Regions from separate parts of the Sphaerisporangium sp. NBC_01403 genome, predicted to be linked through region 1. Evidence: riboswitches for the same ligand, from Rfam matches in the RefSeq annotation. Region 1 holds a riboswitch; each other region holds the start of a gene.
The links. A riboswitch is a leader RNA that binds a small molecule or an ion and turns the genes downstream of it on or off. The one in region 1 is predicted to bind thiamine pyrophosphate.

Region 1 (2,259 bases):
CGCCGCGCAGGACCAGCCGGGCTCCCTCGTGGTTGCCGGCGTACTGCAGCATGCGGCCGAACTGCTCGGACCAGAAGTAGGGCACCGGGTCGTACACGGCGGTCTCGCCGAGGAGCGTGGCCACGGCGGTCTCCGGCGCGTTCAGCGCGGTGTCCCAGTGCTCGACCCGCATGCGGCGGCCGAAGCGCCGCGACCACCAGTTCGCGCAGTCGCCGACGGCCACCACGCCCTCCATCGAGGTGCGCAGGTGCTCGTCGACCACGACGCCGTTGTCGATCTCGAGGCCCGAGCCCGCGAGCCACCCGACGGTGGGACGCACGCCGACGCCGGTCACGACCACGTCGGCGGGGATCCACGAGCCGTCCATCATGGTCAGGCCGCCCGGGTCGACCGAGCCGACCATCGTGCCGAGCCTGAGGTCGATGCCCGCCTCGGCGTACCAGGGCACGGTGCGCGCGCCCACCTCGGTGCCGAGGGCCACGGCCAGCGGCGACTGGGCGGCCTCGACGACGGTCACCGCGCACCCGGCGCGGCGGGCCGCCGTGGCGACCTCCGCGCCGATCCAGCCCGCTCCGACGACCACCACGTGGGCCTTGGGCACCAGCAGGGCGCGCAGGGCGAGGGCGTCGTCGATGGTGCGGAGCACATGCTGGGTGCCCTCGCCGCGCAGCCTGATGGGCGAGGCGCCGGTGGCGATGATCAGCCCGTCGTACTCCACCTCGCCCTCTGTGGTCTCGAGCGCGCCCTCGCGCAGGCCCTTGGCCGCCACGCTGGTGCGCAGGTCGACGTCGAGGGCGCCGAGATCGGAGTCGACGACCGTGGAGTCCAGCTCGCCGAGCAGCACGGCCTTCGACAGGGGTGGACGATCATAGGGGCGATGGTTCTCGTCTCCGACCAGAGTGACGCGCCCTCGGTAACCGCGCGCCCGCAGCGCTTCGACACTCCGCACGCCGGCCAGCCCGGCTCCGACCACCACGACATGATTCACAACCTGACCCTAAGCGGCCAGCCGGGTAACTCGCCAACGGCGATTTGGTAACGAATTGGCTCACCATCGCACACAGGCAGTAATGAGAACACTCAAGCGGGTGCGCAAGCCGTATGGAGGCAGGAATAGGCTGGTGCCGTCAGCACGCGCGGGAGTCCGGCGAGACCGGGCTGAGAGGAGGGCTCACGGCCCTCGACCGCTAAAGACCTGATCCGGATCATGCCGGCGAAGGGAGCGGGACCTTTGGTGGACATGCCAAACATGCCCCATACGCACGTGGATGTGGTCGTCGTGGGCGGGGGCGTCGTCGGGCTCTCCGTCGCCTGGCGGGCCGCGCAGCGCGGTCACGCGGTCACCGTGGTCGACCCCGCGCCCGGGTCGGGCGCCTCCCACGCGGCGGCGGGCATGCTCGCCCCGGTGAGCGAGGTCACCTACACCGAGGAGCCCCTGCTGCGGCTGGGCCTGGCGTCCCTCGCCCTGTGGCCCGCCTTCGCCGCCGAGCTGTCCGGCGAGGCGGGCGTGGACCTCGACTACCGCGCCGACGGCACCCTGGACGTCGCCTTCGGCGCGGACGACCTCGCGGCGCTCGGCGAGCTGGCCGGTTTCATGGAGAAGCTCTCGCTCCCCGTGGAGCGCCTGACGGGACGCGAGTGCCGCCGCGCGGAGCCGATGCTCGCACCCTCGGTCCGCGGCGGGGTCCTGGCGCCGGGGGACGCCTGGGTGGATCCGCGCCGCGTGACCGCCGCGCTGCTCGCCGCGCTGGCGCGCCGGGGGGTGAGCGTGGTGGGCGACCGCGTCACGGGCTTCGCCGTCGAGGGCGACGTGGTGCGCGGGGTACGGCTGGCGGGCGGCGGGGCGGTCGCCGCCGACCGGGTCGTGCTGGCCGCCGGGGCCTGGTCGGGCGCCCTGGACGGCCTGCCGCCAGAGGTCCTCCCCCCGGTGCGCCCGGTCAAGGGCCAGATCATGCGGCTGCGCGGCGCTCCGGGGTTCCTCGGCCGCTGCGTGCGCGGGATGGTCCACGGGTCAAGCGCGTACATGGTGCCGCGCGGCGACGGGGAGATCGTGCTCGGCGCCACGCAGGAGGAGATGGGGTTCGACACCCGCGTGACCGCCGGGGCCCTATGGGAGCTGCTGCGGGACGCGCGGGAGCTCGTACCGGGCCTCACCGAGCTGGAGGTGACCGGCATGTCCGCCGGCCTGCGTCCCGGCACCCCCGACAACCTCCCGGTCGTCGGGCGTACCGCGCTCGGGGGCCTTCTGATGGCCACCGG
Region 2 (2,259 bases), 3.6 Mb from region 1:
GTTGGCGTTCTTCCTGTCCGGCCGGCCGCACGCCAAGCTCGACGGGTCCATGGCCCACTTCCGCAGCCTCCGCTCCACCCGGGTCCACCAGCGGGCCAAGGCCGCCGCGTTCGTCGAGCAGGTCTGGGAGCTGACCCACGCGCTGGAGAAGCGCGTACGGCTGCCGCACGTCGACCTGCCGGGCTTCTCGGGCGGCGAGGTGCACTCGGGGGTCGAGCTGCCACGCGACCCGGCCGCCGCCGCCCGGGAGCTTCGGCGGCACTGGGGGCTCGGCACCGGGCCGATCTCGCATCTCGTCCGCCACATGGAGGCCCACGGCATCGTCGTGGTCCTGCCCCCGCCCGACGAGGACGCCACCACGGTCGACGCCTTCTCGACCTCGCAGTTGCCCCGGCCGATCGTCGTCCTGACGGCCAACCGCTTCGACGACATCCACCGCTACCGCTTCACCGCCGCCCACGAGCTCGGCCATCTCGTCCTGCACGGCGACACGGCCGCCGGGGACGTCCAGCAGGAGCGCGAGGCCGACACGTTCGCGGCCGAGTTCCTGACCCCGCGCGACAGCATCCTGCCCGAGCTTCCCCGGCGCCTCGACCTGCGCCGGCTGGCCGAGCTCAAGCACGTGTGGGGCGTCTCGATCAGCTCACTGCTCTACCGCTGCCGCGAGGTCGGGCTGCTCTCGGACTCCTCGGCGAGCCGGGCGTACCAACGTCTCGGCGCCCTCCGCGACCAGCCGGGCTTCGCCAGCGAGCCCATCACCGGCTACCCGGGGGAGCACCCGGTGCTCCTGCGGCAGGCCTTCGACCTGGCGGCGGCGGACACCGACCTCACCATGGCCACACTCGCCACCCAGCTCGCGTGGCCACTCCCCCGCGTACGAGAGCTCCTCGGCATCCGCGACCAACGCCCCAAACTGGTGATCGTCCCCTGATGGCGATCCCCCCTGAACCGTTGCGGCAACGGGGTGCGTTAGCCTCGACCACGACATCGCGGGAGTCCGGCGCACCGGGCTGAGAGTGCGGCTGGCGCGGCCGCAGACCGCTCGAACCTGACCGGGTCATGCCGGCGTAGGGAGTTGTTGTGATGACGACGTTCGAGCCGACCGTTTCTTACAGCGAAGAGCTGTGGGAGGCCATCCAGCCGATCTACACCGCGATCCTGGACCATCCGTTCATCACCGGGCTGGTCGACGGCACGCTGCCGCGTGAGGCCTTCCGGCACTTCGTGGTGCAGGACTCCCACTACCTGCGGGACTACGCGCGGGCGCTGGCCCTGTGCGCCGCCAAGGCACCGACCGAGGACGACGTACGGGCCTTCGCGAGCGACGCGGTGGGGGCGATCGCGGCGGAGCAGGACATGCACGCGGAGTTCATGGCCCAGCTCGGCGGCTCGTCGGCACAGGCCGCGGAGCTACCGGTGGGCCCGACCACCCGCGCGTACACGAGCTACCTGCTGGCCACCGTGTACGGCGGGTCGTTCCTCGACGGCCTGGCCGCGGTGCTGCCCTGCTACTGGATCTACGCCCGCGTCGGCGAGGCGCTGCTGGCCAAGTCGTCACCCGACCCTCTCTACCGGCGCTGGATCGCCACCTACGGCGACGAGGCCTTCCAGAGCGTCGTCCGCCGCGTGGTGGCCCTGACCGACCGAGCCGGGGAAGAGTCCACCCCCCGCCAGCGCCTCCGAGCCCAGGAACACTTCATCACCACCTCCCGCTACGAATGGATGTTCTGGAACGCCGCCTGGCACCAGGAATCCTGGCCCATCTGAAGGTGGCTGGGCGGCCTTGCGGTGATTATGGTGACCCGGTTTGGTAGATGTCGCCGGTTCGGGTTAGCCATACCAGCCGGCCGGGGCGTGACTGGTGGACATGGACGCCGGGCACGGTGCCCTTGATGCGGTGGTGGCGCCGGTGGAGCGCGGCCAGGTTGCCATAGGCGGTGGGTCCACCCTGATCGTAGGCACGGGTGTGGTCCACGTCGGCGCTCCACGCCGAGTGGTTGCACGAGGGCGCCAGGCAAGTACCATCACGCGCTCTGACCTTGGCGTCCAACGTCGCGGATGGACGGTAGCCGGCTTCGGACGGGGGAAGATCGTCTACTTGCCGGACCGCTTTGAGGACGGGCACGATCTGCGCACGGGCGGCTCCGGTGACAGCGATCTCCCCGTGCAGCACGATCTGGCCCTCGGGGTCGCGGGTGGCGACCCAGCGCCGGGCATGACCGGCCAACTCCCGCGCCTGCGATGCGGTCACCAGCCCGA
Region 3 (2,259 bases), 3.1 Mb from region 1:
CCGGGCGGGCGCCGCGGTGACGTTGGTCGACGCCGGGCGGCCAGGCGCCGGCGTGACGGCGGACTCGTTCGCCTGGGTCGGAGCGTCTGGCGTGCGTAAAGGTCCGGCCGCCGGGCTGCGGGCCACCGCAACGGCGGAGTACCACCGACTCGGGGCCGAGTTGCCGGGACTCCCGGTTACCTGGTCCGGCTCGCTGAGCTGGACCAGGGAGGGCAGTGCGCCGGACGCCGGGCCCGGGCAGACGATCGTGGACGCGGCCACCGTGGCGACGCTCGAGCCCACCCTTCGGCAGCCTCCGGAGTGGGCTGTCTGGGCGCCGGGTGACGGCGCTGTTGACTCGGTGGGCGTGACCGAGCGGCTGGTCGCGGCCGCTCGCACCCATGGAGCTCGGGTACATCTGGACACGCCGGTTACCGCGGTCCGCCGGGATACAGCGGGCCAGATTACCGGGGTTGAGACGGCAGCAGGACCCCTCTCCGGTGCGACGGTGGTGCTGGCGGCCGGAGTTGCCACGGCCGCGCTGGGCGCGCCGCTCGGCGTGCGCGTCCCGGTCGAACCGTCGCCGTCGCCGCTGTTCCGGCTCCGCGCCCCGGCCGGTCTGGTCCGCACCGTGGTCAACACTGAGGACTTCGATCTTCGGCAGGTCGCCGCGGACCAGCTGATCGCCGCCGCGGACTCGCCCGAACGGACCCTTGCCGCCGTCCGGTCCACTTTCCATGGCGCCGGGAGCGTCGAGCTGCTCAGCACCCGACTCGGAGCGCGCCCAATGCCGGCCGACGGTGAGCCGATCGTCGGCCCGGTCGCCGAGGTCCCCGGCCTCTATTTGGCAGTGATGCACTCGGCGGTCACGCTCGCCGCGGCCGTGGGCCGCCTGGTCGCGCGGGAGTTGGTCGACGGAACCGTTGAGTCGGCTCTGTCAGGTTGCCGCCCGGATCGCTTCTAATGGCACGGCCCCGTTGCAGCCTGCCCCGCTGCTGCTCTCGGAGCAGGACCGCTTGAGTGCGCTGAAACAGCCGGGAAGTACAGCTACCGCTACGCACTTAGCTGTACTTCGGCGGACGGAGCCGTGAGACGGTCGTGATCCCATGCCCCTGTGGTCAGATGCCGTCTGATGAGGCAAGATAGGGCGCTAACTGCATAAGCCGTAGCGGGAGCTCGGGAGCGCCGGGCTGAGAGGGCAACCGACCTGTTGCCGACCGCATGAACCTGTCCGGGTAATGCCGGCGTAGGGAGCGTGCGATGACGTCCGCCGTCGGCGAGGTCCCCCTGACACTCGACGAGGCCCCTCCGAAGACCTTGGGCCTGCTCGACCAGGGTGCCTTCTGGGCCAACCTCGGGGTGAGCCTCCTCGGCTTCTCCGGGGCCCTGTACCTGCTCAACCCGCTGGGCGACACCCCGCTGAGCCTCGCCGCCGCCGTCCTCGCGGCGGTGGTCGGCAGCCTGATCGGCACCGTGATGGTCGGCCTCGCGGCTGTGCCCGGCGCGCGCACCGGCGCGCCGGCGATGGTGCTGCTGCGCGGCCTGTTCGGGGCCAGGCTGTCGTACGTCCCGACGGTTCTGAACATCGTCCAGATGCTCGGCTGGGGGGCCTTCGAGCTGTGGGTGATCGCCACCGGGGCGCGTGCGATCTTCGGTGACTCGGTGCCGTACTGGGTCTGGGTGGTGGCGGCCGGGCTGCTCACCATCGCCCTGACGATCCGGCCGCTCGGCGCCATCCGCCTGCTCCGCCGCTTCGTGACGGCCGGGGTGGTCGTCGCGATGGTGTGGCTCGCGGTGGCGCTGCTGCGCGAGGCGCCCGCGCTCGGGGGCGGCGACTGGAAGGCCTTCGCCCCTGCCGTCGACTACGTGATCGCGCTCTCGGTCTCCTGGGTGCCGGTGGCGGCCGACTACGCGCGGCACTCGCGGTCGGGCCGGGAGGCCTTCGCGGGGGTGGTCGGCGGCTACACGATCGCCCAGGTCGCGTGCCTGGTCATCGGCATACTCGCGCTGGCCCTGGTCGGCAACGACCCCGACCGCGTGTGGGACGCGTTCGTCGCGGTGCCCCTCGGCGGCCTGTTCTTCGGCATCCTGGTGCTGAGGGAGGCCGACCAGTCGTTCGCCAACGTCTACTCCACGGCGATGTCCCTGCAGAACCTCCTGCCGAGGGTGGACCGGCGCGTCCTCTCGATCGGCGTCGGCGTGCTGACCACCGTCATCGCGCTCTTCGCCGACGTGAACTCCTACGGGGCGTTCCTCGGCGTCATCGGCGCGGTGTTCGTC

Region 2: linked by a shared signal. The riboswitch ahead of tenA (thiaminase II) and the one ahead of thiO (glycine oxidase ThiO) in region 1 are both predicted to bind thiamine pyrophosphate.
Region 3: linked by a shared signal. The riboswitch ahead of OG589_RS35845 (purine-cytosine permease family protein) and the one ahead of thiO (glycine oxidase ThiO) in region 1 are both predicted to bind thiamine pyrophosphate.

The regions. Positions count from the first base shown of each region.
Region 1 is NZ_CP109534.1:4,884,417-4,886,675, forward strand. It holds gene OG589_RS21985 (NAD(P)/FAD-dependent oxidoreductase) at 1-988, opposite strand, end outside; TPP riboswitch at 1,127-1,239, shown strand; gene thiO (glycine oxidase ThiO) at 1,241-2,259, shown strand, end outside.
Region 2 is NZ_CP109534.1:8,484,006-8,486,264, reverse strand. It holds gene OG589_RS38170 (helix-turn-helix domain-containing protein) at 1-931, shown strand, start outside; TPP riboswitch at 980-1,091, shown strand; gene tenA (thiaminase II) at 1,084-1,767, shown strand; gene OG589_RS38160 (DUF222 domain-containing protein) at 1,793-2,259, opposite strand, start outside.
Region 3 is NZ_CP109534.1:7,971,415-7,973,673, reverse strand. It holds gene OG589_RS35850 (NAD(P)/FAD-dependent oxidoreductase) at 1-943, shown strand, start outside; TPP riboswitch at 1,138-1,249, shown strand; gene OG589_RS35845 (purine-cytosine permease family protein) at 1,240-2,259, shown strand, end outside.